3 regions of the Sphingomonas sp. PvP056 genome follow, and region 2 is predicted to be linked to each of the others. Evidence: riboswitches for the same ligand, from Rfam matches in the RefSeq annotation. Region 2 holds a riboswitch; each other region holds the start of a gene.
The links. A riboswitch is a leader RNA that binds a small molecule or an ion and turns the genes downstream of it on or off. The one in region 2 is predicted to bind cobalamin.

Region 1 (10,081 bases), on a different contig from region 2:
CGGGTTCGGCGGCGTCGCAGGCCTGACCAAGTATCTGCGGGACGAGGCGATCACGCATCTGGTCGACGCGACCCATCCCTTCGCCGCGCAGATGAGCCGCAACGCGGTCCTCGCCGCCACAGCCGCCACCGTGCCGCTGATCGCGCTGACCCGCGCCGCCTGGACCCCCGAACCCGGCGATAGGTGGCACACCGTGCCCGATGTCGCTGCGGCGGTAGCGTCGCTTGCAGGCGCGCGGCGAAACGTCATGCTCGCGCTCGGACGGATGCACGTCGCCGCCTTCGCCGCGCAACCGCAGCACCGCTACCTCCTGCGCTACGTCGATCAGCCCGAAGCACCGCCGCCGCTCCCCGATCACCACATCGTCGTCGATCGCGGCCCGTTCACCGCCGCGGGCGACGAAGTGCTGCTCCGCGCCCACGCGATCGATCTGGTCGTGTGCAAGAACGCGGGCGGCAGCGGCGCGCAGGCCAAGCTGGTCGCCGCCCGCGCGCTCGCTTTGCCGGTCCTGATGATCGACCGCCCGGCGCTGCCCGACCGGCATCAGGTCGCGGATATCGCGGCGGTGCTGCACTGGATCGCTCACGACACCGACCGCGGCGTGTAAAGGATCGGCGCGCCGTCCCGGAGGATCGTCCGCGTCGTGCTCGACCCGACGATCACCACCGTCCGCATGTCCGCCATGTCGGGGACCGCATCGGGCAGCGGCACGATCCGCAAGCTCTCCTCCGCCGTCGTCACCGCACGCGCGAACAGCACCGGCCGGTCGTCGCCACATTCCTCGCGCAGGATCGCAAGCGCGCGTCCAAACCCTTCAGGCCGGGCGCGCGAGCGAGGATTGTAAAAGGCGATCGCGAAATCCGCCTGCGCCGCAAGCCGCACGCGCCGCTCGATCAGCGCCTGTGGCTTGAGATTGTCAGACAGGTTGATCGCGCAGAAATCATGCCCCAGCGGCGCGCCCGCCCGCGCCGCCGCGGCGAGCATCGCGGTGATCCCGGGCAACACCCGAACGTCGACCTCGCGCCACGCCGCCGGACCATGATCGATCGCCTCGAACACCGCCGCCGCCATCGCGAACACCCCCGGATCGCCCGACGACACGACCACCACCCGCCGCCCCGCCAGCGCCAGCGACAGCGCATGGCCAGCGCGGTCCAGTTCTACCCGATTGTCGGAAGGATGCAGCGTCAGGCCTTCCCGTGGCGCAACCCGCGCGACGTAAGGGATGTAGCCGATCACGTCAGTCGCCGCGGCGAGCGCGGCGGTCACCTCGGGCGTCACCAGCGCCGCGTCGCCCGGCCCGAGCCCCGCGATCGCGATCCACCCGCTCAAGGCCGTCGCCCCTGGCCGTGGATCAGCAGGATCGCGAAATACGGCGCGATCCCCTCGACATCGGCCAGCCGCGTGACGCGCTGCTCGGGCATCGCGGCATATTCCACCAGCCACGCCGCCTCCGTCCGCCCCGCCGCCGCGACCGCGCGGCGCAGCTTGCCCAGATGCCGCCCGATCTTCATCACCACCAGCGCATCGGTATCGCGGATCCGCTGCGTCAGCGCGTCCTCGCCCATCGTCGCGGTCAGGACGGTCAGCACGTCCTCGCCCCAGGTGATCGGAATGTCGCTCGCGGTCCACGCGCCCGACATGCCGGTGATCCCTGGGACGACCCGCACCGGCGCGACCCCCGCCAGACGGCTGTGGAGGTGCATGAACGATCCGTAGAAGAACGGGTCGCCCTCGCACAGCACGACGACATCCTCGCCCGCCGCCGAAAGCGCCGCGAGATGCGCGGTACAGTCGGTATAGAAGCCGCACAGACGATCGGCATAGCGCGGGTCCGACGTGGGTATCTCGGTCGTGACGGGATATTCCATCGCGAATTCGATCGCGTCCGGGTGGAGCATCCCGTCGACGATCCGCCGCGCGTGGCCGGGTTTGCCCGCCTTGCGGAAGAAGGCGACGTGTCGCGCCCCGCGCACCAGCCGGTCCGCGCGCACGCTCATCAGATCCTGCGCACCGGGGCCGAGCCCGACGCCGTGGATGATGCCCGGGGGAAGCGGCGTGGTCATTCCGCGCGGCTCGCCAGCGCGTTGATCGCGGCCACGGTGATCGCACTCCCGCCCAACCGACCCTCGACCACGACGCACGGCACCGGCTGTTCCGCCCACAACGCCGCCTTGGATTCGACCGCCCCGACGAAGCCGACCGGGCAGCCGATGATCGCCGCGGGGCGCGGGCAGGCAGGGTCCTCGAGCATGTTGAGCAAGTGGAACAGCGCGGTCGGCGCATTGCCGATCGCGACCACCGCGCCCGCCAGATGCGGTCGCCACAGCTCCAGCGCGGCGGCCGAGCGGGTGTTTCCCATCGAGCGGGCGAGGTCGATCGTCGCGGGATCATGCAGCGTACAGATCACCGGATTGTCCGCAGGCAGGCGTCCGCGCGTGATCCCTTCGGTCACCATCCGCGCATCGCACAGGATCGGCGCGCCCCCCGCCAGCGCCGCGCGGGCAGCACGCGCGAAGTCGGGCGAGAAGCGGATCTGCGCCGCCAGTTCGACCAGACCCGCCGCATGGATCATCCGCACCGCGACGGGTTCCTCCTCGGGCGTGAAGCGATCGAGCTCGGCCTCAGCGCGGATCGTGGCGAAGGACTGGCGATAGATCGCCGCACCATCGGTCTGGTAGACATGCGGCATCAGGAAACTCCAAAATGGGTAAGAAGCCGGTTTTGGTCGAACCCGATGAGGGCAGGCGGGTCGCCAGCGCGCGCGCCGAACGCGACGTCGAAGCGCCCGTCGCGCCCGGTAAGAACGACGTCCGCAGGCCGCGACCGCGCGCACCCCTTGGCGCAGCCCGAGACGTGCAGCCGCCCCGCGACATGCGGCGCGAGCCGCAGCGCCAGCGCGCGCGTCTCGACGCTCGCCTGGGGACAGTCGGGCGCGCCGACGCAGGCGTCGACCGCGATGCCGACCGGGTCTGGGGTGGTGGGAGCCGTGCCCCCCTCAATGATTACGCGACGCCACGGCGTAATCCGCAACGCGGTTGCGTCCGGCGTCATCAGCGCAGCCAGTGCGCTCGCATCGATCCGCCCGAACGCGACCCCGTGAACCTTGCCAACACCATGCGCACCGCCTGCGAGCATCGGAGCGGACGCGGCCGGGAGATCGTCGCCACGCGCCCAGTCGGGGAGGGGGGCGGCATGACGCGCCATTCGCCCTGCGATAACGCCGCCGCTCGCGACGAACCATTCCGCCAGCGCGATCATCGCGGAAACCGCGTCATCCGGCGTGATGCGCACCCCAGTCGCACGACCGTCCGCGCGCAGGATCAGCCCGCCGTCTGCGCCACGCTCGACCCGAATGTCGGCAGGGTCGTCGCGCAGCACCGGCGCGGCCCCTGCATCGATCGCAAACCCGAACTTGCCCGGCAGATCGGGAAAGTTGGCTAGACGCGCGATCACGTCGCTGGCGATGCGATGCGTCTCGTCGCCCGAACGCCAGTCAGGCGCGACTAGCACCGCATGGCGGGCTTCCATCGTCGGATCGGGGTCGACCAGACCGAGGCCGCACAATTCGTCGATCAGCGCGGGCCAACTGTCTTCGCAGACGCCGCGGATCTGCAGATTGCCGCGGTTGGTCAGGTCGATCTGCCCGTTGCCATGCGTGCTCGCCGCCTCACACAGGCCCAGCACCTGCGCACGCGTCAACCGCGCCAGCCGCGGGCGGACCCGCACGATCAGCCCGTCCCCCGCCGCCATCGGGCGATGCGCGGTCGGGCACCAGCCTCGGACGACGCTCACGTCCGGTCCTCCAGCCACGCGAGCGTCGAATTACGCCTCGTAGCCCACAGCCCCGCCGCATGAAGCGCCGCAAACCGCGCTTCCATCGCCGCAAGCGCCAGCGGATTGGCCTCGGCCATGAAGGCGCGAACCTCATCCTGCGCGAGCGTCGCATCGTAATAGAGATCGATCGTTTCCGGCGTCACGACATCGGCGAGCGACGCGAAACTCCCGATATGATCGAGCGTCGCGGCAATCTCGGCGGCACCCCGGAACCCGTGCCGCAGCATCCCCGCGATCCACCCGGGATGCGCCGCCCGCGCCCGCACGACCCGCGCGATCTCCTCCGCCAGCGGACGGGCACGCGGCCGTGCCGGATCGGTCGCGTCGAGATGGTACAGCGCCGCCTTGCCCCCGACCACGCCCTGCGCCGCCGCAAACCCTGCTTCGTGCGCCGCATAGTCCGCCGCGAGCAGCAGGTCGGTCTCGGGCAGGTCCTGGACGTGGACGAAGCCATCGGCACCAGCGACTCGCGCGGCAATGCCTGCGGCGTCGGCGTGCGCATCCCCCGCATCGAGCGCAAAGGCCGACGCGGCGAGCCACGCCGTGCCCGCCCCGATCCGCGCCTCGGGCGTATAGGTGTCGGCAGCGGTGCCCAGACCGATCCCATAGCTGCCCGGACGCGGCCCATAGACGCGCGGCCCTGGCATGGTTCCGACGAACGGATTGTGGTCAGCAGGCTCATCGCGCTGCGCAAGCGCGCGAATGGCCTGTCCAAACAGCGCACAAAGCGTGGGAAAAGCGTCTCGAAACAGCCCGGAAACGCGTAAAGTGACGTCAATTCGGGGGCGATCCAGCGTCATTAGCGGTAGGATTTCGATCCCCGTCACCCGATCAGAGGCATGATCCCACACGGGTTCGACCCCGAGCAGGTGAAGCGCCATCGCAAATTCCTCGCCCGCGGTGCGCATCGTCGCCGATCCCCACAGGTCGATCACCAGCCCGCGCGGATAGTCGCCATGATCCTGCAAATGCCGCCGGATCAATTCGTTGGCGAGCAGAACACCTTGTGCCCGCGCCGAGCGCGACGGCACTGCGCGTGGGTCGGTCGTGTACAGGTTACGCCCGGTCGGCAGCACGTCGCTGCGGCCACGCCACGGCGACCCCGACGGGCCGGGCGGAACGCGCTGCCCGGCCAGCGCCCGCAACAGCCCGTCGCGTTCCGCCGGACCCTGTTCGCCCCGCCCGAAGACGTGGAGCCCGTCGCCAAATTGGCTGTCTTTTACGTCACATACGAAGGTATCTATCCGTGTGATTGCATCGGCTTGCGTTGCCGCAGCGTCGAGCCCCAGCACCGTATCCAGCCCGAGCGACCGCGCCTCGTCCGCAATATCGCCCTGCAATCGATCGCGCCTCGCCGGATCGAGCCCGTCCGCGTTCGAGAACTCGTCGAGCAACGCCTCCAGCCGCCCCAGCCCCGCACCGCTGCGCGTGGCGACGAGCGGGGGCGGGATATGACCGATCGTCACCGCACCGATCCGGCGCTTGGCCTGCGCGGCTTCGCCAGGATCGTTGACAATGAACGGATAAATCACCGGCATCGCGCCCGTAAGCGCGGCGGGCCAGCATTCGTCGGACAGCGCAACCGCCTTGCCGGGCAGCCATTCGAGCGTCCCATGCGCACCGACATGCACCAGCGCATCGATCCCGAGCGTCCGCAGCCACAGGTAGAAAGCGACATAGCCATGCCGCGGGCAGCGCGTAAGATCATGATATTGCTCGGCTCGCACCCGCGGATCGCCGCGCTCGGGCTGAAGCGCGATCAGGCCCGCGCCGGTGTCGATCGCTGAGAAATGGAATGTATCGCCACGGACGGCACTGTCGGTCTCCGGCATGCCCCAGGCTTCGGACAGGTCGGTCTGCAATCGTGCCGGAAGGTCGGCCAATGCCTTGCGGTAGGCCGAAACCGCCCAAGTCATTGTATTATCGAGAACATCACCCGCAACGCTCGTCACTTTAGCCGGCTCTACCGCATAGCCCGCCGCTGCCAGATCCCCCAGCATCGCATCAACTGAAGCGATCGCATCGAGCCCCACCGCATGCGCCATCTGGTGCGCCTTGCCGGGATAGGTCGACAGAACGATCGCGATCCGTCGTTCCGCAACCGGCATGGCGGCAAGCCGCGCCCACCCGTCCACCTGTGCAACGATCGCTATGATCCGCGCCGGATCAGGCCGGTGCTCGCGCCGCGCATATTGCAGATCGGCGTCGCGCGGCGCGGCTTCCTTAAAGCTCGCCACCCCCGCAAAAACACGCCCATCCACCTCGGGCAGAACGACGTGCATCGCCAGATCTGCCGGGGAAAGCCCGCGCGGCGCGGCGGCCCACGCCGCTCGATCAGACGTCGCCAGCGCAACCTGGAACACCGGCACCCCGGCCCCGTCGAGCGGCGTGACGCCCGCCGCATCGCTTGCCGAGAAAGCGGTCGCGTTGACGATCGCAACCGGCCCCAGCGCCGCCACCCACCGAGCGATCCAGCCGCGCGCGCCTGCCTCCTTGAGCGAGGGGACGAACAGCCCGATGGCATCATACCCCTTCGCGGCGAACGCCGCGTGCAGTGCCGCAATCGGCGCGACATCGGCGGCCAGCAGGTACGATCGATAGAAGACCAGCAGCACCCGCGGCTTGCGCGCCGTGATCGCGAACGCGGCGGGGCAGGAGGCCCCCGTGTCGGGGTGCCACCCGCCCACCGCTGCAATCACTGGCGGGGTCGCGGCAAGGTCGTCGGCCAGCCCCGCCGCTGCCGCAAGTCCCTCGAGCGCGGCCCGTGCAGCGTGCGCTCCGCCAAGATCGCACAGCCCCGCCAGCATTCGCAGCGTCGTGACGGGCAGCGTCGAAGCCGCATCCAGCCGCGCATCCACGCGCCCATCCGCGGGCAGCACCGCCAGCGCGATCCCGCGCTCCCGGGCGAGCGCGGCGACCTGCTGGACGCCGTAAGACCAATAAGCGGTACCCCCGATCAACCGGATCAGGATTCCCCTGGCCGCACCGAGCGTCCGTTCGACATAGGTATCGACCGAAAGCGGATGCGTCAGCTCGGCAAGATTGGCGAGCCGCAGCGTCGGCAGCGCAGGCCCCGCCGCCCGCCATCCCGCCGCGAACGCGCCGAGATCGCTATCCGAGAAGGACAGCACGACGAGATCCGCGGCATCCTGCCCCAGATCGCGCGGGCTCGCCGCGTCGTCGATTCCATGCGTTTCGCGAAAGACGACGTGCATCGTCGCTCAGCCGATCAGCGCCGCCCTGATCGCCACAGGATCCAGCCGATCGCGCTCGGCGATCACCACGAGTTGCGACGTCCGCGCTTCGTCGCTGCGCCACAGCCGATCATAATGCGTCCGCACCCGCGCCCCGACCGCCTGAACGAGCAGTCGCATTGGTTTCCCTGCCACTGCCGCATACCCCTTGACCCGCAGGACGTCGCCCTGTGCAGCAAGCGCCTCGATCCGCGATGCCAGTTCGGCGGGCTCGGTAATCTCGGACCATGCCACGACGATGCTGTCGAAGTCGTCATGCTCATGCTCGTCCTCGCCGTCATGATGCGACGGGCGCGCGGCGATATCATCCTCCGCCGCCGCACCCAGCCCGAGCACGATCCGCGGATCGATCACGCCGTCGACCAGCTCGATCACCGGGAGCGTGCGCCGCATCTCGGCAGCGATCAACTTGCGCGCAACCACGACCGCGTCCACCCCGGCGAGGTCGCATTTGGTCAGCAGCACCAGGTCCGCGCACGCAAGCTGATCCTCGAACACTTCGGACAAGGGCGTCTCGTGATCGATACTGGGGTCAGCCGCGCGCTGCGCATCGATCGCATCCAGGTCGGGCGCGAACCGCCCCGCCGCAACGGCCTCCGCGTCGGCCAGCGTGATGACGCCGTCGACGGTAATCCGCGACCGGATCGCAGGCCAGTCGAATGCCTTGAGCAAAGGCTTTGGCAATGCCAGCCCCGATGTCTCGATCAGGATATGGTCGGGCCGGGGATCGAGCGCGAGCAACGTTTCGATCGTCGGGATGAAATCGTCTGCGACTGTGCAGCAGATACAGCCATTGGCAAGCTCGACGATGTTCTCCGCCGGGCAGTCGGGGATCGCGCAGCCCTTCAGGATGTCGCCATCGACCCCGAGGGTGCCGAATTCGTTGACCACGACCGCGAGGCGTCTGCCACCAGCGGAACGGATCAGATGGCTGATCAACGTCGTCTTGCCTGCTCCAAGGAAGCCGGTGACGATGGTGACGGGAACTTTGGATAGATCGGACATGCTCTTCCCCGCGGCGCGACAGCAACGAACGGAAGGGGCCGATTACGGACGGCGCGCGACGGCGGACGAGCGCCGAATGCCGCCCGAGCCACGCACCGATGCAGCCCCAGCCGCATAGGCTCGTCGCTCAGACGGAGAACCGTGCCGCGGCCATCCCCTGGGCCAAGGCAAGAGCGACCTTATCGCCGGCAGGTCTCCTGGCTCGCGGGTCATCGCTCGAGCATCGCCTTCCCAGACAACCGGTCCGAAGACCGGTGCAGTCCAGTGGCCGCCCGCTCCGAACGGAGGGGGCATGACGCTTTCGCTCACCGCTTACAGTTGCAGGGACAGCCGCGGATTTGGGGGAAGCCCCCGCACCGCATTCCCATTCAAGCCCCTCGCGGGGCACCGGCGCGATCAACGAGAACCGTTTAACGGTTCTCGACCATGACTGTAGCGCAGAGCGCCGGACTTGCCAATTCGCTTGTCGTTGGATCGGTAACGCGTGTCCCCGCGCGCAGGATCGCGGTGGTCGACCGCCCGGCCAGCATCGGTGCGATGAACACCGTGCCCCCGCCGGACCGAACCAGATCCGCTCCGACGATATCATGCAGCGCATAGTCGCCGCCCTTGACGAGAACGTCCGGCCTGATGGCGCGGATCAGCTCGAGCGGCGTGTCCTCCATGAACGCAACGACGTGATCGACCGAAGCGAGCCCACTCAAGACTTCGGCACGATCGGCCAGGTCGTTGACCGGTCGCGTCGGGCCTTTCAGGCGCGTGACCGATGCGTCGTCGTTAAGCCCGACGACCAGCACGTCGCCCTGTCGTCGCGCCAGGTCAAGCAGTCGGACATGTCCGGCGTGAAGCACGTCGAAACACCCGTTGGTGAACACGATCCGCGCGCCCGCCTCGCGCGCATGCGCAAGCTTTGCGGCAAGCAGCGGCAAGAGCACGAGCTTGGTCACGGCATGGTCGCGGCGGTACAACCGTTCTTCCAGGTCACCGCGCGTGACGACGCAGGTTCCCGGGCGGGAGACCGCGATGCCCGCGGCGACGTTCGCCTGATCGATCGCTGCGGCGATCGGCAGTCCCTCAACGATCCCGACGACGAGCGCCGCCATGATGGTGTCGCCTGCGCCCGTCACGTCGAAGACCTGCAAAGCCTCGGTCGGATGGTCGACGACGTCGCCATCGCGCGACACCATCAAAATGCCCTTCGCCCCGCGCGTCACGACGAGATATTCCAGCGCCATCGCGTCGAGCACGGTTGCGGCGCGATCAGCGATGCGGTCGTCGGCGCAGTCGCCGAATAGCGCGTGAAATTCGCGCGCGTTGGGTTTGAGCAGGAATGCGCCCGTGTACCGCGCGCGGTCGGCGCACTTCGGGTCGACGAACGTCGGTACGCCGTGCTCCCGCGCGATTGCCAACAACGTCGGCAGATCGGTGAGTGCGCCTTTATCATAGTCCGATAAAATCACTGCGCGTACGCCGTCCAGTCGTGCCTCGAAGCGTCGCGCCAGTTCCCGTCGCGCGGCGTCGCCGACGCTGCCGTCATGGTCGATCCGCGCGATCTGCTGCACGCCCGATATCACGCGGGTCTTCTGCGTGGTGTGTCGTCCCGGATCGAGGACGCAGTCGAGCACCACCCTGTAGTGTTCCATCATCCGACCAAGGTCTTGCCCGGCAGCATCGTCCCCGCAGATCGTCAGCAGGGCGCAGCGTTGGCCCAGCGCGGCCACGTTCGCCGCCACGTTCGCCGCACCGCCGGGACGGATATCTTCGCGCGCCGCCCTGATGACGGGCACAGGGGCTTCGGGCGAGATACGCGTGGTTTCGCCGATGATGTAGCGATCGACCATCGCATCGCCGACGACGAGAATTGAGGGCGCAAGTGCGTCGGTCATCCGATTAGCCCTCTCATGTCAGCGCCATCCTGCAATCTGCGAAAGCTCGCTTCGCGCGATGAGCGTCGGCCAGCGATCTGCCCAGCCGCTGCCGTGATC
Region 2 (10,081 bases):
CCGAGATCCGGGCGCAGTTGATCACGCACGTGGTGCCTTACGACGATGCGCCCGCGTTCATCGCACGGCTGGTCGGCGAACGTCCCGAATTCCTCCAGATTGTGTTCAAGGTCGGCGATTGAAACCTCTACCGATTTCCGACGCTCGCCCGATCCGCATCCTGTTCGTCTTTGCCTGGCTCGTCGTCGGCGGCGAAGAGACGGAGGTGCGGCTGCTCGCCCAGACGCTCGATCCCGCGAGCTACCGGATCGAAGTCGTCGCCTGCTTCCGCAAGCATGGGATGCCCGAGCAGACGCACGCGCAACTGGAAGCGATCGGCGTTCCCGTCGACCGAACGCCGTACGCGCTCGGCTTCAACGAGACCGTGGCGTATCTCGCCAGCAAGATTCCCGGCTACGACATTGTCGTCTCCTGCCAGAACGTTGCGGATATCTATCCTGCGCTCGAACGAATCCATCTCCGCCCGCCGCTGATTGAACATGGCGGCCTCGTATCCGAAGCACTTGCCGGCCCGAAGCATTTTACCAGCCGCTACGTCGGTGTTTGTGCATCGATCCGCAACGCCGCTGCCAGCCATATGCCGGGCCGCGAACATCATGCGCTCGAGATCCCGTCGATGGTTGACACCCGCGCTTTCGATCCGGCTTGCCGAATGCCCGTTCGTGCGACACTTGGGATTGCGGACGACGCCCCGTTGATCGGATGGCTCGGTCGGCTCGATCCCAAGAAGCGAGTCGAGGACTTTATCGACGCCGCGGCGCTGGTGCACCGGCGACATCCTGCCGCACGCTTCGTCATAATCGGCGGGCCGGACGCGTTCCTCCCCGATTATGCAGTCGCGTTGCGCAGCCGTGCGACGTCTCTCGGACTGGATGGAGCGCTCAGTTTCATCGGCGATCGGGACGACGTGCCCGACCTGCTTGTGGCACTCGACGTCTTCGTATGGCTGTCGCGCGGCGAAGGGATGCCGCACGTCATCGCCGAAGCCGGTGCAGCCGGCCTGCCCGTGGTAGCGACGCGCGACAACGGGTCCGAGCAGCAGATCGTCGATCAGGTCAGCGGCCTGTTCGTTCCGCACGAGGATCCGTCGGCGGTTGCCGCGGCGATCGAGCGGTTGATCGACGATCGGTCGCTCAGGTCCCGCCTCGGCCGCGCGCTGCGCACGAAGGTGGATGCGGAATATGCGGTCGGCGCCGTCGTCCCGCGGTGGGAAGCGCTGTTCGCCGAGCTCCTGGGGGACCGTACGCGCCTTCCCCGTGCGGCAGGACTCTTCCGGAGTTTCCTGCAAGGCGGCTTCGAATGCTCGACGCATCGACGGGCGCACGACCGGAAGCGCGTCGACGTGGTCGCAGCAAGCCACCACGACGTGCTTGCCAAGCATGACTACGCGGAACTCGCCAAGCTGGGCATCCTGACCGTCCGCGACGGCTTGCGCTGGCATCTGATTGAACGCGAACCCGGTCGCTACGACTGGTCGAGCCTCGATCGCCAGCTTGCTGCTGCGAAGATGACCGGAACCGAGGTCATCTGGGATCTGCTGCATTATGGCTGGCCCGACGACATCGACATCTGGACACCGGCGTTCGTCACGCGGTTCGCCGCCTTCGCCGCCGCCGCGGCGCGACATATCGGCCCCGCTGCCGCCGGCGAACGCCGCTTTTACGCCCCCGTCAACGAGATCTCGTTCTTCGCCTGGGGCGGCGGGGACGCGGCGTACCTCAACCCGTTTGCCCGCGGGCGTGGCTACGAGCTCAAGGTGCAGCTCGCCCGCGCTTCGATCGCCGCGATGGAAGCGATCCTCGTGGTCGATCCGGCGGCGCGGTTCGTCCACGCCGACCCGGTCATCAACGTCATTACCGATCCGGGCCGCCCCCATGACGCTCCCGCCGCCGAAGGCCACCGCCTTGCGCAATATCAGGCATGGGACATGATCGCGGGGAAGGCCTGGCCACAGATCGGGGGCCGCGACGCATTGCTCGATATCGTCGGCGTGAACTTCTACCACAACAACCAGTGGATCCATGGCGGCCCGCCGCTACCGTACGATCATCCGCTCACTCGCCCGCTCCACGCAATTCTCGCGGATGCCTATGCCCGCTATGGCCGCCCGATCTTCATCGCCGAAACCGGGATCGAGGGGAGCGCTCGCCCTGACTGGTTGCGGATGATCCTGCGCGAGGTGAAGATCGCCCGATCGCTCGGCGTACCCGTGGAGGGGGTCTGCCTCTACCCGATTCTGGATCATCCCGGCTGGGACGATGACCGCTATTGCCCCAACGGGCTGCTTGCCTGTTCGGAACACATTACCGAGCGTATCGCGTTCGCTCCGCTGGCCAAAACCATTCTCGACGAAGGTTTGGTTCCGTCGAGCACGACCCTATCGGAGACCGCTTACCGATAGTGGCTCCAGCGTCTGGCGTTCCAGGCCCGCTGCTGCACCGTGTCGCCGAAGCGCCAGAACATGGTCTTGCGTTCGTGCGGACCGGCACGAACGAGCGTCCAGCTTTCTCCCAGCGGCAATGCCACGATCCGGTGAATGTGACTCGCATCGATCCAGTGGCGCGAGTGTGGGTGCCGGTCAACGAATGCGCTTCGCCACGCACCGTCCGGCTGGAAGGTGAAGACCTCTTCGATATATCCACCGGACAGAATGGTGGTCTCGAACGACCAGGGATGATCATGCGGATCGGCGTGCGGCTCAGGCCGAACGAACCGATGCAATACCCTGCCATCATCGAGATGATATTTCACAAATGCGGGGGACATTCGCTCTGCGCGAACGATCGACGTGCCCGGCGGAGCATGATTGCGGGCGACTGCGGGGATACGAATAGGCACATCGCGGACATGGTATCGCGCGTTGCTACCAAGAAGACCTGTATCGATAAATACTAGGTCGAGCTTGGTATTAAAACCGGCAATCTTGCCCCGCGGTTCGGCGTTGAGCGTCGGACCGGGCGTAAGGTTCGATGATCGCCTCCCGAAAAGCGCCTTCAGCCTAGCAGTTAAGATTTGCTGCACAGTGACCATCAGACCCGCGGACTTTAGCGGTACTAGACGACCCGTTAATCGAGGCGAGGTTCAAGCTTTTGATCTCGAATGCGTCGATGGCGGCCATCGCGTTCACTCAGGGCTGTCCTTGGCATTAAGCATCTTGGAGGAGCACGATTGGCTCCAGTTCCTGACATATTCGCTTCACGTCATCGACGGTGACGAACCGGTGCGCGTTGCAGACACATTGTCTCCTTGTCGGAAAGTGAACGAACGTCAGCTTACTGTAGTCGCGACCCGAAAGCGGACTGGCCGCTTTCCACCCTTCACCCCGACAGCGCCCCCATCAAAGCGCGATCGATGAAGTTACCCGCCACCGGGCCGATTGCATGGACCAAGGACATGGGTCGGCTTAAATTGACCTGTCGCCCGCTACAATCAGGTGCTACAAATGCTACGAAATACCTGATCAGGCCTTTTACCAGGCTATTGTTTTTATTGGATTACTCCGCGGGATGACGTCTCCCGTAGGGGTCACCATTTTGAAAAGCAGTTTTCACTATGGTGACGAGATTCAGAACTTTAGAAACGGACCACTCATAAGTTGAGCATGGGGCGCCCAATCGAGCGTCCCTCTTGCGACGCGACTCTGCGCCCTCGATGTTTCAATTTCCGCCAACAGGCCAAGCGCGGATCGTGGCGCTCACACCTTGGACAAATGGTTTTCATACGCGCAATGAAGCCACGCGACAGCTTACGCTCCGCCACCGCGCGTGTGTCACGGATGACCGTGTCAATATCCATGCCGTTCATCGCGGTGATTTCGTAATGAGTTGCGACGATACGTATCGGGCGGGATGTTATTAGAAATTACGCCTTGGCCGGTAGCAGACTAATCGAGGAATACCTGTATTTGGGATATCGTCGTCTGCACGCGACTATTCGCGCACAGACGGAGTAAGTCCGTGACACGCTGACAATAGAGCATTCGATTTCGGTGTTCGGTTTGCCGACCAAGCCTGAGGCGCTGTCAGGTCAGACACTCCGTAATGCAGCAATGCCCCAGACCTTGACAGCGTGATGCATGCGCCCGTTCCCAACTCCCACCATTTGTTGAGGACCACCTACTTCCGTCTGGACCTTTGCAATAGTCGCTTCGAGCGATTGCCGGATGGTCTTCGTCAGGATACACAGTCTCCGCTGACCTGTTCCAAGTGAAGAGGCCGGCATGATCGCGTCGGTGCCCCGAAAGGGGCTTAAAAGGGAACGCGGTGAGGGTGGCTCGCCACCTGAAGCCGAGGCTGTCCCTGCAACTGTAAGCGGCGAGCGCGATGCATTTCGCTTCTTCCTTGTTCGGAAGGAGCAGCCACTGGGCCGGTCGTGATGTCACGCAAGGCCTGGGAAGGCCGTGCATCGTGTGATGACCCGTGAGCCAGGAGACCTGCCGGCGTCTGGTCGCTCTTGCCTGGCCCAGGGGGTGGCCGCGGCACGGTACTCCGTCGAGCGACGACGTGTGCGGTGGGGACCGCACGGGCATGCGTGCCGGTCGCGATGGCGTCCGGCTGGCGCGGATGTCGGCCGTTCGCGGGAGGTCCCTGCCGGGTTCGCTCGACGCCCGGGGGTTACCATATTGCCGTTCCTGTCTTCTCGCCTCGCGTTCGCGGGCGCTTTGCTATCGCCTGTTGTCGCAGCACCGCTCACGGCCCAGTCCGCGCCTGCTTCCGACGCCGAGGACATCCTGGTTGTCGGCCAGCATGCCCAAGTCACGCTAACCACGCCAAATCAGACCGGCAGCCGCCTGCGCCTCACGCCGCTCGAGACCCCCGCGACGATCTCGGTCATCGATGGCGCCACGATCCGCGCGCGGGGCGACATGTCGGTGATCGACGCGACGAGCCGCGCACCGGGCATCAGCAACGCTGGCAATCCCGGCAATGGCGGCACCGCGCTCGCCGCGCGGGGCTTTAGCGGTCAGGGATCCGTGCTCCAACTGATCGACGGCGTACGGCTGTTCCCGGCTGCGGGCACGATCACCTTTCCGACCGATCCGTGGATGGTCGAACGGATCGACATCCTGAGTGGTCCGGCCTCGGTGCTCTACGGCCAGGGCGCGCTTGGCGGCGCGGTGAATGTCCTGATGCGCAAACCCGATACGCAGCGTACGCAAATGGAAGGCGAGATCGGCTATGGCTCGCAAGACAGCTTTCATGTCGCGGCAGGCGCAGGGGGGGCGATCACCAAGCGCCTCTCCTATCGCATCGACGGCAGCTACCGCCGCTCCGACGGCTATGTCGATCGTGGCCAGTCGCGCAGCCATGCCGTGTCGGGGACGCTGCGCTGGGCACCGACCGACACGCTCGTCGTCACCGCGCGAGACGATTATGGCGACCAGAGGCCGATGCGCTATTTCGGGACGCCGCTGATCGACGGACGGCTCGACGACCGCATCCGGGAGCGAAACTACAACACGCGCGACGGCTATATTCGCTACCGCGACAACCGCACCAGCCTGCAGGTCGACTGGACGCCAAGCGATGCGGTCAGCGTCAGCAACCAGGCCTATCGCCTGACCTCCAAACGGTCGTGGCTCAATCTCGAAAGCTATTGCTGGATCGCCGCAGACGGCGTCTGTTCCAACGGCAGCGGCAACACCAGCACTCCCGGCAGCATCCTCCGCACCGACATGACCGGTATCGTCCACGACCAGACGCAGTGGGGCGATCAGGGCAGCGTGACGCTCAGGACGGACGTCGCCGATGGGGTCCGCAACGACTTTGTCGTGGGCTTTGACGTCAACCTCATCAAACTCACCTACTCCCACAATTTCGGGTCCGATCCCCAGATTTCGGAGGTTGATCCCGTGGCGTTCGATCCCGGTCTGATCGTCGACACACAGGGCATCGCACCGCGTTATCGCACACGCACCACCGAATATGCGGTCTTTGCCGAGGACAGACTGAAGCTCGGCACGCACGTCTCGATCGTCGGTGGCGTGCGCTACGAGCGTGACACGATCCGCCGCTGGTCGATCGACTATCCAGGCGGCGCAAGCACTGAGACGTTCGCGCTCGACAAGCGGCTGCGTAACGTGACCTGGCGGGTCGGTAGCGTCTATCAGCCGATCCCGACGGTGTCGCTCTATGCGCAATATGCCACCGGCGTGGACCCGCTGGGGACGCTGACGACCTATTCGACCGGGCAGGTGCAGTTCAGCAACGCGGTCGGCGACCAGGTCGAGGTCGGCGCCAAGGCAGTGTTTCTCGACGGTCGCGGCACCGCCACCCTCGCCACCTACCGCATCGTCAAGAAGCGCTTGCTGGCGCAGCTCACCCCGGCGAGCCCGGTCGAGCAGGTAGGCCAACGATCGGCCAGGGGCATCGAGGCCGCGGTGTCGCTCGATCTGCCTTACGGTGTCGGGATCGATGCAAACGGCAGCGTGCTCGACGCGACGTTCGACGACTTCGTCTCCGGCGGTTCGAGCTTCAACGGCAATACCCCGCCGGACGTGCCCGAGACGCTCGCCAATCTCTGGCTGCGCTGGAACGCGACGCACGCGCTCCAGGCACGCGCCGGGCTGCGCTACGTTGGACGACGCTATTCGGACAACGCCAACAGCTTCCGCGTCCCCAGCTACATCACGGTCGATGCCATGCTCTCCTACGCGGTGACGCCGCACTTGGCGGTCGATATCCACGGCTACAACCTGTTCGACCGGGACTATGCAATCAGCACATACAACAACCAGCAGTGGGTCCTTGGTCGTCCCCGCTCGGTCGACGTGTCGCTTCGTGCCAGCTTTTAACGCCCGGATGCGCCTAGCGCTTGGCAAGACTGCCCGGCGCTGGCTCTACCTCGTTCACCGCTGGATCGGTATCGCCAGCTGCCTGCTCTTCACCATGTGGTTCCTGTCCGGGCTGGTGATGCTCTACGTGCCCTACCCTGCTCTCTCGCAAGCAGAGACGCTGGCTGGGGGCGAGGCGATCGACTGGGCAGCAGTAAACGTGCCGCCCCCGCTAGATGGCGGACGACTACCGCAGGGGCTGTTGCTGGAAATGCGCGACGGCACGCCTGTCTGGCGGGTGACCGGGTGGAACGGAATGCACACCACGGTCGCAGCCAGTCGCGGTACTGTCCTGCGACCGGTCGACGCTCTTTACGCCGGTCGGATCGCCGGTCGTTTTGGAAACGCACCGACGCAGTACGTAGAACGGCTGACCCGCGATCAGTGGACGGTCGCTGGCGGTTTTGATCGGCACCGTCCCCTTTGGAAGGTTGCGCTTGCCGACGCGTCCGGCACGGAGGCCTATGTGTCCTCGACTACGGGTACCGTCGTTCAAGTGACCACGCGTCGCGAGCGGTTCTGGAACTGGCTTGGTTCGGTGCCACACTGGCTTTACCCGACGGTGCTGCGACAGGATCAAACGGCTTGGCGTCAGGTCGTGCTGTGGGTGTCTGGCCCCTGCATCGCCGCGGCGGTCGCGGGGATGTGGATCGGTATCCTGCGGACCCGCATCGGCGTACGCCGCTTCAAAGGCGGACGGATGACGCCTTACAACGGCTGGATGCTTTGGCATCATGTTGCCGGGCTGGTGGGTGGTGTCTTCCTGATCGCCTGGATCTTCAGCGGATGGCTGTCGGTCGATCCCGGCCATCTGTTTCGCGGGACGAAGCCGGACGAGGCGGCGATGCGGATCTATCAGGCTTCCGATCAGATGCCGGGCATGGCATTCGACCGGCTCCGCGTCGCTGGCGCAGGTGCGGTTGAAGCAGAGCTGACTGACCACGCCAGAACCCCGCTCATCGTGTTGTCCTATCATGACGGGCGGAGAATAGTGTTGCGTGCGGCAACACTCGCACCGTCCCGCGCTGCAGAGACAGCCATCGTGACGGCCGCACGCCAAATGGAGAGCTCCGCGCCGCTCCTCTCGGTCGATCGCCTGACGGCGCCCGATACATATTGGTATGCCGTCGCGGAGCTGCCGCGGCTGCCAGTATTGCGGCTACGTTTCGCTGATCCGGCGCAAACCTGGTGCTATGTCGATCCTGCCACCGGGCAAATACTCAAGACCGTCGATGCGCGCCAGCGGGCGTACCGTTGGGCATTCGACCTCCTCCACAAATGGGATCTGAACACGCTGACGTTGCATCGGCCGGCCTGGGATGGGCTGATCTGGCTGTTCTCAATCGTTGGTACGGTGACATCGATAAGCGGCATATGGCTTGGATGGAAACGGCTCAGACGATGACGAGGCGATGACCCACACCCCTACGTTCGTCCCGTGCGACGGACGGGTCTGAACCGCAATTGTTTTTGACCCTCTTGAAGATGCACCATGTCCTGGCTCGCGCACTTACCATCTGACGAAGAAAGACTGTTTCATCCATGCAGGGGCAAAGTTCAGCGACAGAAACGCGGCACCGGCACCGAGCATGACTGCGCCCATCCAACGCACCGGACCGAAGTCCCAGCCACCACCGACGACCGCCGCCAGAAATGCCGCAACAAGCGAACTCCAGCCCGCGACCCGCATGGCCGTACACCGTCGCGCCGACAACACGCCGCTGCATCGACGCCGATGATGAGCCTCCGTAGCAAGGCCGAAGAACAGGAAGCCACATATGCAAATAAAGACTGTGGCGCAGCTCATAGCGTAGGCCTTACTGTATCAACAGACCTTACCGAAGGGGCACGTCGTCCCGGACGCGCGACGAAAGAAGCAGCGTAACCGAACGGCACCGCGGCGAGAACGCGCGGCGCAATATCACCGCGTTGCGCCCAGCGCGCCTGCGCGTGGGAATGCCCCCCTGTCCTGCTCATCACATCTTGTACCGCAAGGTCGCGAACACCGTCCGCGGAGAGCCGTAGTAATTGCCCCGCGCGGTCGAGAAGATGCGGGCATAGTAGGTGCGTTCAAGGACGTTACTAAGGTTGACCGACACCCCTAGCCGTGGCGTCAGGCTATACCCAGCGCGGATGTCCAGGACGGCATAGCTGCCCTGTCGGACCAGCGTCGATACCGTACGTGTCCCGTTCGCCGCGACTGATGACGGCGTGCCGCCTGCGGTTGCGCCGAAGACCGTCAGTCCTCCACCGATGCTTGCCCCGGCGAACCGCCCACTGGTCGGCGCGTAGTTGGTGAAGACCTTGCCCATATGCCGGGGAATAACCGGGACGAGCGAACTGCCCTCCAGCACCGGGTTGATGTCCTCGAGCAATTTGGTGCGGGTGTAGCTGTAGCCACCGTTGATCCGCCAACCCGGCAGGATCTCCCCGCTTGCCTCCACTTCGATCCCGCGCGACCGCGCCTTGCCGAGCTGATAATAGAGCGTGGTATCGACCGGATCGTTGAACAGCCGGTTCTTCTGGGTGATCTGATACGCTGCCGCGGACAGCAACAACCGGTTGTTCATCAGCGACAGCTTGCTGCCGGCCTCATATTGCGCGCCAATCATCGGCTCGATGCCGCCCCCGTCGCCGCGTTGCCGTCCGACGGGTTGCGCTTGCGGTGTAAAGCTGTCGGCGTAGCTGGCGTACAGGTTGAGCTGCCGGGTCAGGTCCCACACGACCCCGGCATACGGGGTGAACCGGTTTTCGATCGTATACCCCGTCCGCAGACCCCGCGTCGGGAGCAGCGTCTGGCTGTCGGTATCGAACCATGTCAGGCGGCCGCCACCGATCAATGTCACGCCTTGAACCGGGCTCAACCGCATCTGCCCGTAGAGCCCATATTGTTCGAGGTTGGTGACGGTCCCGCCATAGACCTGGGTGACGCACTGCGCGGGTGTCTGCACCGGTGCGCATTGGCCGACGGTTCCCTGAACCGGATAGGCCGGGAGCGGTCCATAAGGGTCGAGCGGCGGCTCAGCCGGTGACACCGGATTAAAGACGTCGATCCGCGCGTAATTCGACAGCCGCGTGAAATAGGATGTCCCTGAGCTCGCCTGATAGTCCGCGCCAAGGATCAGCGTCTGCTCCCGATCGGTTCCTCAACGTGGCTTGATCCGGCATTGCCATAACAGGCCGAATGGCCCTGCAATCGCGTGCCATCAGGCACAACCGTCACGATCAACGGCGCAACTTTTCTACGAA
Region 3 (10,081 bases), on a different contig from region 2:
TCGCCGACCAGCACGACCGGCACTCCGCCTGCGCGCGCAAACCCCATGTTGGCGATGTCGCCACGGCGCAGGTTGATCTCGGCGGGAGAGCCCGCACCCTCGACCACGACGATGTCCGCCTCGCCGCGGAGCCGGTGATAGGCCGCAAGCACTTGCGGGAGCAGCTCTGGCTTGCGCCGCCAGTAATCGCCCGCACGCATTGTGCCCTGCGCCTTGCCGCACACGACGAGTTGCGAGGTCCGGTCGCTTTGCGGCTTGAGCAGGACCGGGTTCATGTCGACGCTGGCGGGAATCCGTGCGGCAATCGCCTGCAACGCCTGCGCGCGGCCGATTTCGCCGCCATCGGCGGTGACGGCAGCGTTGTTCGACATGTTCTGTGGCTTGAACGGGCGGACACTGAGGCCGCGATTGGCGAACACGCGGCACAGCCCCGCGACCAGCACCGACTTGCCGACGTCCGACCCGGTCCCCTGCAACATCACGCCAGCCATGCGATCCCACCAACGATCAGCCATAGCAGCATGCACGCGACCCGGTAGATCCACAGCGCGCGCGCCAGATCGTGCGCGGCGGGGCGGGGGCCTTGGCCAAGGATCGCACGCATCGCGGGTTCGCGATCATAGCTGACCGGCCCGCCCAGCGTACGCGCGAGCGCGCCTGCGATCGCGGCTTCGGGCCAGCCGCCATTGGGCGAGGCATGGTGTCGCGCATCGCGCAGCATCGTCCGCCAGCCGCCGCGCCCCGCCAGGCAAAGCAGCACGCCCGACAAACGGGCGGGGAGCCAGTTGACGCCATCGTCCGCGCGCGCCGCCGCCCAGCCGAACCAGACATATCGCGGCGTGCGGTGGCCGATCATCGAATCCGCAGTGTTGATCGCCTTCGCCGCGAACAGCCCCGGCAAGCCCAAGAGCACGAACCAGAAGGCGGGCGCGACGACGCCGTCGCAGAAACTCTCGGCGAGGCTTTCGATCGCGGCGGTGGCGACGCCCGCTTCGTCGAGCGTATTGGTGTCGCGGCCCACGATCATCGCGACCGCATTCCGCGCCTCCGGCAGATCCCCCGTGGCCAACGGACGCAGCACGGTACGGACGTGATCGTCGAGACTGCGCTGCGCGAGGCCCGTCGTGCCGACGAGCACGACGATCGCCAGCCCCCAGCCATGCCCCGCAATCCGCTCGATCCCGCCGCCGAGGATCGCCGACGCGCCGATCAAGACGCCGAGCAAGGCGATCCCGCCGAGCCGCTGCCGCACCGCGTCGCCGCGGTTCCAGCGGCGCTCGACCGTGTCGATCAGCGTCCCCACCGCCATCACCGGGTGCCACCAGCCTCTCGGATAGCCGAGCGCGGCTTCCGCGATCAGCATCGGGAGCAGCAGCGCGGCATGGTTCACCGCGCGATCGGCAGGATGAAGCGGTGGCCCGCCGGCGTCCGCCCGATCTCGACGTCGACGCGATACGCCTCGGCGAGCAGCGGCGCAGTCAGCACGTCCTCAGCAGGACCGGCGGCGACGACCTTGCCGCCCCGCAGCAGCACCGCATCGTCGGCGACGCGCGCCGCCAGATGCAGGTCGTGCAGCACCAGCACGACCCCGCTCCCCGCATCGGCGATGCTGCGCAACCGGGCGAGCACGTCGAGCTGATGCCCCGGATCGAGGCTCGCGAGCGGTTCGTCGGCGAGCAGCCATTCGGGCTCCCCCGCCAGCACGCGCGCGAGCAACGCACGACCGCGCTCGCCGCCCGAGAGATGCTCGACCCCCTGGTCGGCGAGCCCGGTCATGTCGGTCGCTGCCAACGCGCGCGCGACCGCGTCGCGATCCGCCGCGGTCTCGCCCCAGCGTCCGCGGTGCGGCAGGCGCCCAAGGCCTACCAGAGTCGCGACGTCGATGTTCCAGTGGACGTCGGCGGCCTGCGGCAGCAGCCCGATCGCGCGCGCGCGCACCCGCCGGTCGATCCGCTGGACGTCCTGCCCGTCGAGCGTCGCCGCGCCGTCGTCGGGCTTGCGCAGTGCGGCGAGGCAATCGAGCAGCGTGCTCTTGCCCGCACCGTTCGGCCCGAGCAGCGCGGTCACCCGCCCGCGGCGGTACACGTGGCTGACGGAATCGAGGATGCGCTTGCCATCCAGCGACAGGCCGATCCCCTCGGCGGCGAGGACGCTCATGCAAGCCTCCGGCGCATGCGGATCAGCAGATACAAGAAGAACGGCCCGCCCAGCATCGACATCGCGATCCCCAGCCGCAACTCGCTCACCGTCGGCGCGAGCCGGACGAGGCTGTCCGCGACCGTCAGCAGCACCGCTCCGCCGAGCGCGGAGGGGAGCAGGATCGCGGACGGCCGGTTCCCCGCGAACGGGCGCACCATATGCGGGACGATCAGCCCGACGAACCCGATGATCCCCGCCGACGCCACCGCCGCGCCGACGCACAAGGCGGTGCCCGCGATCACGACAAGCTGCAACCGCCCCGGATCGACCCCGACCGAACGCGCCGCCTGCTCGCCGAGCGTCAGCGCATCGAGCGACCGCGCGGTGGTCGCGAGCAGCGCCGCGCCCACGACGATCAGCGGCAGCGCGACCCTGACGTCGTCCCAGCTGCGATCGGTCAGCGCGCCCATCAGCCACGTCACGATCTGCGACGTGACGAACGGCGTCGGCGCAAGGCTGATCGCAAGCGCGGTGAGCGATCCGGTGATGCTCGTCAAAATCATGCCTGCGAGCGTGAAAAGGATCAGGCTCCCCGATCGCCCCGCGATCAGCGCGAGCAGCGCCATCGTCACGCCGGCCCCGGCCAGCGCGAAGGCGGGCAGCAACCACAATTGTACCGCATAACCGAAATAGAGCGACACCACTGCGCCGAACGCCGCGCCCGACGACACCCCGAACAGTCCGGGATCGGCAAGCGGATTGCGCAGATACCCCTGCATCACCGCCCCCGACAGCCCGAGCGCACCCCCCACCAGCAGCGCGAGCAAGGTGCGCGGCAGCCGCAGTTCGACGATGATGATCGAGCGCGGATCGGCGGCGGTCCAGGCGTCGAGCGGGACCCAGATCTTGCCAGAAGCGACCGACAGGCAGGCCGCCAGCACGAGTGCGATCACCAGCCAGAGCGTGAGCCGGGTCATGCCGCGAACCCGCTGCGCACTTGCCGCAACCGCGCCATCGCGTCGATGATCGTCGGCCCGCCGCAGTTCATCAGCCGGGTCGGGTAGGGCGCGACCGCGATATGCTGCGCCAAACGCCGCACCGCCGGATGCGACGTCACCCGATCCTCGCCCGTTTCGGCGGCGGCGGCCGACAGCAACACGCGCGGCGGTTTGGCGATGAGATATTCGAGCGGCAGCACGTCCCATTTCTTGAGGCCATAGGCAGCACTCATGTTGCGGAACCCACCGCGGCGGAGCAATTCGTCGGGGAGCGTGCCGCTGCCGGGGACAAGGCCGCCCGATTGCCAGATCAACGCCGAGACCGGCGTAGCGCGCGATGGCGTCGCCGCCGCCGCGATCCGCGCCGCCAGCGCCGCCCCGCGCTCCGGATGCCGCACGGCGGCGGCGATGTCGCGCACTTGCGTGATGCTCTCCGCCACGCTCTCGGGCACCTTATATTGCACCAGCGTAATGTGCAGCCGCTTGAGCGCGGCGACGGTCGCGGGCTCGGTATGCGGGCCGGTCAGCACCATGTCGGGGCGCAGCGCGACGACCTCTTCCGCGGTTCCCGAGGTCGCATGGAAGCGATTGGCGATGCCGAGCGGGATCGAGGTCGCGCGCGGGTCCTGCGAATAGTGGCTGATTCCGGCGATCTGCGCGGGATCGGCGACGCGCACCAGCACCGCATCGATACACGGGTTGATCGACACGATCCGCGGCGGGCGCACCGGCGCGGCGGAGGTCAGCAGCGCCGCCGCAATAGGCAGAGCGAGCAGACGGATCAAAACTCGACGCCCTTCTGCGCCTTGAACCCGGCGTTATAGGGGTGCTTCACTTCGGTGAAATCGGTGACGAGGTCGGCGATCTCGAGCAATTCGGGCTTCGCGCCGCGCCCGGTGATGCAGATATGCTTGGTCAGCGGGCGATCCTTCAGGAACGCGACGATCTCGGCGATCGGCAACGTATCGTCGCGCAGCACGATGTTGAGTTCGTCGAGGATCACGAACTCGATTCCCGGATCGAGGATCATTTCCTTCGACCGCTCCCATGCGGCGCGCGCGGCGGCGATGTCGAGTTCTCGGTCCTGCGTGTCCCAGGTGAAGCCTTCGCCCATCACCTCGAAGGTCGCGAGATCGGGGTAGGCTTCGAAGAAGTTGCGCTCGCCCGTCTCCCACTTGCCCTTCACATATTGCAGGATCGCGACCTTCATCCCCCAGCCGATGCTGCGGATCGCCATCCCGAACGCGGACGAGGACTTGCCCTTGCCGTTGCCGGTGTGGACGATCAGCAGCCCGCGTTCGAGCGTGCGGCGCGCCTGCATCCGCTCGCGCGCGGCGGCGATGCGCTTGCTGCGCGCGTTGTGGCGGGCGAAATCTTCCGGGGTTTCGGTCGTCATCGGGGGAACTCCTCGAGCGCGGTGGCGAGACGGACGAGACCTGCCGCACCGCGCGGCAGGCCGATGCGCAGCCGGTCGGGCTGGTCGGCGAAGGGACGAGTCAGGATGGCATGATGCGCGAGCGTTTCGAACAGCTTTGTCGCACCGTCGCATGCAATCAACCGGAACAGCGGCGCGCTGCCGACGACAGGGAGGCCCGCATCGCGCAAGACTTCGTCGAGCAAGCCGCCCGTCTCGGTGATGCGCGCCTGTTGTCCGCGGTGCCAGTGCTGGTCGCGATACGCCGCAGTGCCGATCGCGACTGCCGCGGACGACACCGGCCAGTCGCCGAGCAACGCGCGCAGTTGCGGGGCAAGATCGGTTCCTGCGATGACGAACCCGAGGCGGACCCCGGGGAGGCCGTAGAACTTCCCGAACGAACGCAACACGACGAGGCGGTCGTCGGCATCCGGGCACAGGCCCGGCGCGGGGTCGGCATAGGCTTCGTCCACCACCACGGTCATCCGCCCCGCGAGCATGCGCAGCAGCGCGGGATCGGTGACGCGTCCATCCGGGTTGGCCGGGCTGGCGAGGACGAGCATGTCGGCGTCCGCCACGCCGCCATGCTCCTGCGCGGGGGAACCGCTCGCAAGGCCACGCATGGCATCCGGTGCCACGGCAACCGCGTCAGGCCATGCCGCGAGATGCCCCGCATAGCCCGGCCGCACCACGCACGGTCGCCGCGCAGCGATCACCCGCGCGAGCAGCCGCATCGCGAGGTCGCTCCCCGGCACCGCGACGACCCGCGCGGGATCCGTCACCCCGAACGCCTCCGCCGCCGCGGCCTCGAGCGCCGCGATCGCGCCCGGCTCGGGAAGCTGCTCCCACCCGAGCGGCACGCCCGCGACCGGCCACGCCCAGGGCGCGATCCCGGTCGACAGGTCGATCCAGTCATCCCCGCCGAACGTCGCACGCGCGGCGTCCACGCGCCCGCCGTGCGCGTGGAACAGGGCAAGATCGCGCGCGTGCAACGCTCAATACGTCAGGCGGACGCCGCCAAAGGCAGCGCGGCCGGGCTGACCATATTGGTAGATCGTCTGGTATTTCGTATCGAACACGTTCTCGACCCGCCCGAACACCTCGACCTTCTTCGTAACCGGGAAGGACGCGCGCACGTCACCCAGCACATAACCATCGAGCCGCCGCGCGTTCGATGCGTTGTCGAAACTGTCCCCGACCGACGTCAGCGTCGCGCCGGTCGTCAGCCCGAAGCTCCAGCGGTAATCGGCGTTGACCGTGATGCTCTGGTCCGGCCGCCGTGCCAGCTTGCGCCCGAAGGTGGCGGTGCCGGCGGAACGGTCGACCGCATCGAGATAGGTGTAGCTCGCACTCACCGTCAGCGGCTCGACCGGACGCAGCAGCAGCGTCAGCTCCACCCCCTGCGCGCGAGTCCGCGCGATATTGTCATAGGTGCCGAACGGGCGATCGGCACAAATTCCCGTGAGCGGTCCGTCGCACGACACGAAGGTGATGAGATCGGACGAGTTGCGGTGGAAGTAGGTCGCGCTCGCTTCGACCGCGCCGTTCAGCGCCTTTTGCGTGACCCCCGCATCCCAGCCGTGCGAGCGTTCCGGGCTCAGCGCCGTGTTCCCGTATTCGCTCTGCAACTGGTACAGCGTCGGCGCCTTGAAGCCTTCCGAATAGCTCGCGCGCAGCGTGGTCGCGCCGCCATTGGGCGAATAGACGCCGCTGCCCGAAAAGGTCGTCGCGCCGCCGAACACATTGTGATCGTCATGCCGCACGCCGCCGGTCGCGGTCAGCCCGGTGACGGGCGTGACGGCCAACTGGCCATAGACGCTGAACAGCCGCGCCCGGCCCCGCGTGACCGGCCCGCCGTAGCTCGACGAGGAAAAGCGCGACACTTCCCGCTCCGCGCCGAAGGTCGCGAACACCGCCGAGGTGACGTTCGCGGTCCCCTGATATTCCAGCCGGTCGTTGCGCCCGATCCCCCGGAACGTCTCGGTCGGGTCGCCATCGGGGTCGATGTTGCGCCGGTCGGTGTCGGTATGCGCGTAACCAAAGCGATTGCGCAGACGCCCGTCGAACAAGGCGGCGTTGAGCCCGGCATAGCCGAGCCATTGCTCCACATCGCCATATTCGCGCGTGTCGCCGAAGGTGAAGTTGGGGGGCGGGAAACCGTCGATGTCGGTCCGGCTGTTGGTATAGAAACCGCGCAGGTCGACCGAGACGTCGCGGGCCAGTGCGATCCCCAGGCTGCCGTTCGCGGCATAGTTGCGGTACCCGTCGCGCTCGGTGCCGGGGGCGTAGGCCGAGATCCCGTCGGTGCCGTAATAGCCGCCGCCGATGCTCGCCGAGACCGGCCCGACCTTGCCCGAGACGTTGGCGAAGCCCTGCGCGGTGCCATAGCCGCCGCCCTCGGCGCGCGCGTTGATCGCGATCTGCTCGGTCGGCTGGCGGGTGATGAGGTTGACGACGCCGCCGATCGCCTGGCTGCCCCACAGCACCGATTGCGCGCCGCGCAGCACTTCGATCCGCTGGATGTTGCCGATCAGCAGATTGCCGAAGTTGAACCCGCCACCGGGAGCGGAGGGATCGTTGAGCTTGATCCCGTCGATCAGTGCGACGGTCTGGTCACTGTCCGCGCCGCGGATGCTGACCGAGGTGGTGGTGCCGATCCCGCCGTTGCGCACCACGGTGACGCCGGGCGTCTGGCGCAGCAGGTCGGACACGACGACCGCCTGGCGCTCGGTGATCGTCGCAGTGTCGAGCACCGTGACCGACTGGCCGACGGTATCCGCCGGGCGTGCCGCGCGGTTGGCGGTGACGACGATATCCTGCGATGCAGCGGCGGCTTGCTCCAGCGTGGCGGTGGATTGCGCGCTTTCGGCGAACACGGGCGCGGCGGCGACAATGCTCGGCAGCAGGATCAGATAGGCACAGGTCTTCACGGAATTCCCCTTCGCAACAGCTACGGGGGCACGCACGACGCTGACTCGGAATTCCGCTTTCCGCCCCGCGCACGACCCCAACCACGTCGTCTCACGAGGAAAACCCCGATCGCGCGGCACACCCCGGCCGGACGAAGGACAACCGCGACAGGCAGGTCTCCTGGCTCCCGGGTCGTCGTCTGGCTCGGCCTTCCCGGATCCGGGGATCCAGTGGCACACGAATGGAGCAAGACTCGCCGGTCACAGTTGCGGGGACAGCCCCGGATGACGCGCGTGCCCGCGCGCTTCCGGGTTCCCTTTTCATCCCATCTCTGGGAACCTGTCGCATCGGCGCGTCTAGAGCGCGCTTTGGGCAAGGGCAAGATGTGACACGGACGACACTATTCCTGGGCGGTGCCCGCTCGGGCAAGAGCCGCCTCGCGCAGCAAACTGCCGAGGCCTGCGCGGGCCCGCTCGCCTATCTCGCAACCGCCGAGTGCCGCGACGGCGAGATGGAGGACCGGATCGCGCGGCATCGCGCGGACCGTGGCGAACGCTGGCGCACGGTGGAGTGCCCGCTCGCGCTGCCCGCGGCGATCGCTTCGGTCGAGACGGGCGCGGTGCTGGTCGATTGCCTGACGCTGTGGCTGTCCAACCTGATGCTCGGCGAGCATGACATTGCGGGGGCTACGGAGGATCTGCTGGATGCCATCGCCGGGAGTCCGTTGCCAATCGTGATCGTGAGCAACGAGGTGGGAATGGGGATCGTCCCCGATCATCCGCTCGGCCGCACATTTCGCGATGCGGCGGGGCGGCTCAACCAGGCGGTGGCGGGGCAGGTCAATGCGAGCTATTTCGTCGCGGCGGGGCTGGTGCTTCCGTTGCAGCGGTTTCCCGGCTGAAAAGACCACTTTGGGAGTTCGGCCTCTCCCACTACCGTTCGCCCTGAGCGAAGTCGAAGGGCCTCTCGCCACGCAAACCGACTTTTGCGAGGAGAGGGGGGCTTCGACTTCGCTCAGCCCGAACGGGTAGGGCAACCGAACCGCCCCAACCGACCGAACGGCATCAAGCGACCAACCCGAAACCCAATCCCCCCTAGCCGTGGACATGCACGCTGAACCGCACCGTCCGCGGCGAACCAGGAAACACCCAGACCGGGCTATACGAACTCTGCGCATAACGCGCATCGAACAGATTGTCGGCTTCGAGCCGAAGCGAGACATGCCGCGACACGCCATATTCGGCGGACGCCTTGGCCTTAACGTAACCCGGCAGCACCAGCCCGCTCGCGTCGATCGCGCCGGCGCGATCGCCGACATAGGCCAGCCCCGCGCTTCCCGACAGGCCGAGCCCGGGCGTGGTCCCGAACCGCCCGAGCACGAACATCCCGCCGCTATGCTCGGGCACGTTGAGCACGCGGTCGGTCGCGAAGGTGGCGTCGTCGGTGCGCGCGCGAGTCCAGGCGTAATTGGCGACGATCTGCCAGCGCGGCCCCAGCTTGACCGATCCGTCGAGCTCGATGCCCTTGCTCGACAATTGCCCGACCGGCGCGAGATAGCCGGGGTCGGTCGGGTCGTTGGTGAGGATGCCGCGTTTGGTGATGTCGAACCACGTCGCCGCGACGTCGATCCCGCGCCAGGCCCCCGAGACCCCGACTTCATAGCCCTTGCCCGTTTCCGGCCCGAAACCCGTGCCGAACCGGTCGGTGCCCGAATTGAGCAGGAAGCTCTCCCCCCAATTGGCGTGGAGCGCGACATGCTCCGCGACCTGATAGCGCGCGCCGACCCGGCCGTTCACGGGCGCATCGACGCGCCGCACGGTGAGCCCGGTACGCACATTGGCGAGCCGCTGGCGGTAGGGATCGACACGAAGCCCGCCCGACAGCGTCAGCCGCTCGGTCGCTTCCCACATGTCCTGGACATAGACCGTCCCCGCCCAGCGCTTTTCGCGATTGTCGACGAAGGGAACCGGCGTGGGGGCGGGGCCGCCATAGACCGGCGCATAGACGTCGATCGCATAAGGCGCGGCGGCGGTCGGGGTGCGGCGGAGGTAGCGGTCCTGATAGTCGAGATGATAGCCCTTCACCCCGACCGCGACGCGATGCGCGCCGATCCGTCCGGACAGTTCGGCGCGGGCGGACAGGTCATCGACCGCATAGTCGCGCTGGCGGCGCTGGCGCCACAGCGTGCGGTCGTCGGGGCGGAGCTGGACGTGATCCGACGAAAACCCCGTCAGCGTTCCCGTGCGATAGGCGATCCCACCGTTTAACGACCAGCCGTCCCCAAGCCCGAACACCCCAGTCACTTGATGCCGCTGGTTGCGGAAGCGCGTCAGACCGTCGCCGGGCTCGCCATAGAAACGGGTGCGCGGCACGGCATTGGCGTCGCCGCGGATCGCGGGGATCCCGCGGTCGAACGGCGCGTCGAATCGGGTGATCTCGCCGACATAGGTCAGCTGCGCGTCGGCGGACGGCGACCAGCGCAGCGACGGCGCGATCACGCGGCGGCTGAGCGTCACGAAATCGCGCCAGCCGTCGCTATCTTCGCCCGCGACCACCAGCCGCGCCGAAAGCGTGCCGGTGAGCGGCCCGGTTGCGTCGAGTTCGACTCGCCGCGTGTCGA

Region 1: another riboswitch for cobalamin. It lies ahead of cobW (cobalamin biosynthesis protein CobW); the one in region 2 lies ahead of ABIC17_RS13130 (TonB-dependent receptor).
Region 3: another riboswitch for cobalamin. It lies ahead of ABIC17_RS15620 (TonB-dependent receptor plug domain-containing protein); the one in region 2 lies ahead of ABIC17_RS13130 (TonB-dependent receptor).

What each region holds. Positions count from the first base shown of each region.
Region 1 covers NZ_JBEPST010000003.1:441,484-451,564, reverse strand. The annotation lists gene ABIC17_RS09725 (cobalt-precorrin-6A reductase) at 1-607, shown strand, start outside; gene cobJ (precorrin-3B C(17)-methyltransferase) at 583-1,332, opposite strand; gene cobI (precorrin-2 C(20)-methyltransferase) at 1,329-2,066, opposite strand; gene ABIC17_RS09710 (precorrin-8X methylmutase) at 2,063-2,692, opposite strand; gene ABIC17_RS09705 (ferredoxin-like domain-containing protein) at 2,692-3,753, opposite strand; gene cobN (cobaltochelatase subunit CobN) at 3,792-7,052, opposite strand; gene cobW (cobalamin biosynthesis protein CobW) at 7,059-8,096, opposite strand; cobalamin riboswitch at 8,267-8,503, opposite strand; gene rfaE2 (D-glycero-beta-D-manno-heptose 1-phosphate adenylyltransferase) at 8,507-9,982, opposite strand; gene ABIC17_RS09685 (alpha/beta hydrolase) at 10,001-10,081, opposite strand, start outside.
Region 2 covers NZ_JBEPST010000005.1:19,583-29,663, forward strand. The annotation lists gene ABIC17_RS13115 (zinc-dependent alcohol dehydrogenase) at 1-122, shown strand, start outside; gene ABIC17_RS13120 (glycosyltransferase family 4 protein) at 119-2,401, shown strand; gene ABIC17_RS13125 (hypothetical protein) at 2,392-3,030, opposite strand; cobalamin riboswitch at 4,215-4,454, shown strand; gene ABIC17_RS13130 (TonB-dependent receptor) at 4,661-6,793, shown strand; gene ABIC17_RS13135 (PepSY-associated transmembrane domain-containing protein) at 6,801-8,237, shown strand; gene ABIC17_RS13140 (DUF3325 domain-containing protein) at 8,343-8,639, opposite strand; gene ABIC17_RS13145 (TonB-dependent siderophore receptor) at 8,809-9,957, opposite strand; gene ABIC17_RS13150 (alpha/beta hydrolase family protein) at 10,058-10,081, opposite strand, start outside.
Region 3 covers NZ_JBEPST010000006.1:277,959-288,039, reverse strand. The annotation lists gene ABIC17_RS15655 (cobyric acid synthase) at 1-491, opposite strand, end outside; gene cbiB (adenosylcobinamide-phosphate synthase CbiB) at 479-1,390, opposite strand; gene ABIC17_RS15645 (ABC transporter ATP-binding protein) at 1,387-2,157, opposite strand; gene ABIC17_RS15640 (FecCD family ABC transporter permease) at 2,154-3,116, opposite strand; gene ABIC17_RS15635 (ABC transporter substrate-binding protein) at 3,113-3,922, opposite strand; gene cobO (cob(I)yrinic acid a,c-diamide adenosyltransferase) at 3,919-4,533, opposite strand; gene ABIC17_RS15625 (aminotransferase class I/II-fold pyridoxal phosphate-dependent enzyme) at 4,530-5,543, opposite strand; gene ABIC17_RS15620 (TonB-dependent receptor plug domain-containing protein) at 5,547-7,481, opposite strand; cobalamin riboswitch at 7,615-7,819, opposite strand; gene cobU (bifunctional adenosylcobinamide kinase/adenosylcobinamide-phosphate guanylyltransferase) at 7,847-8,362, shown strand; gene ABIC17_RS15610 (TonB-dependent siderophore receptor) at 8,556-10,081, opposite strand, start outside.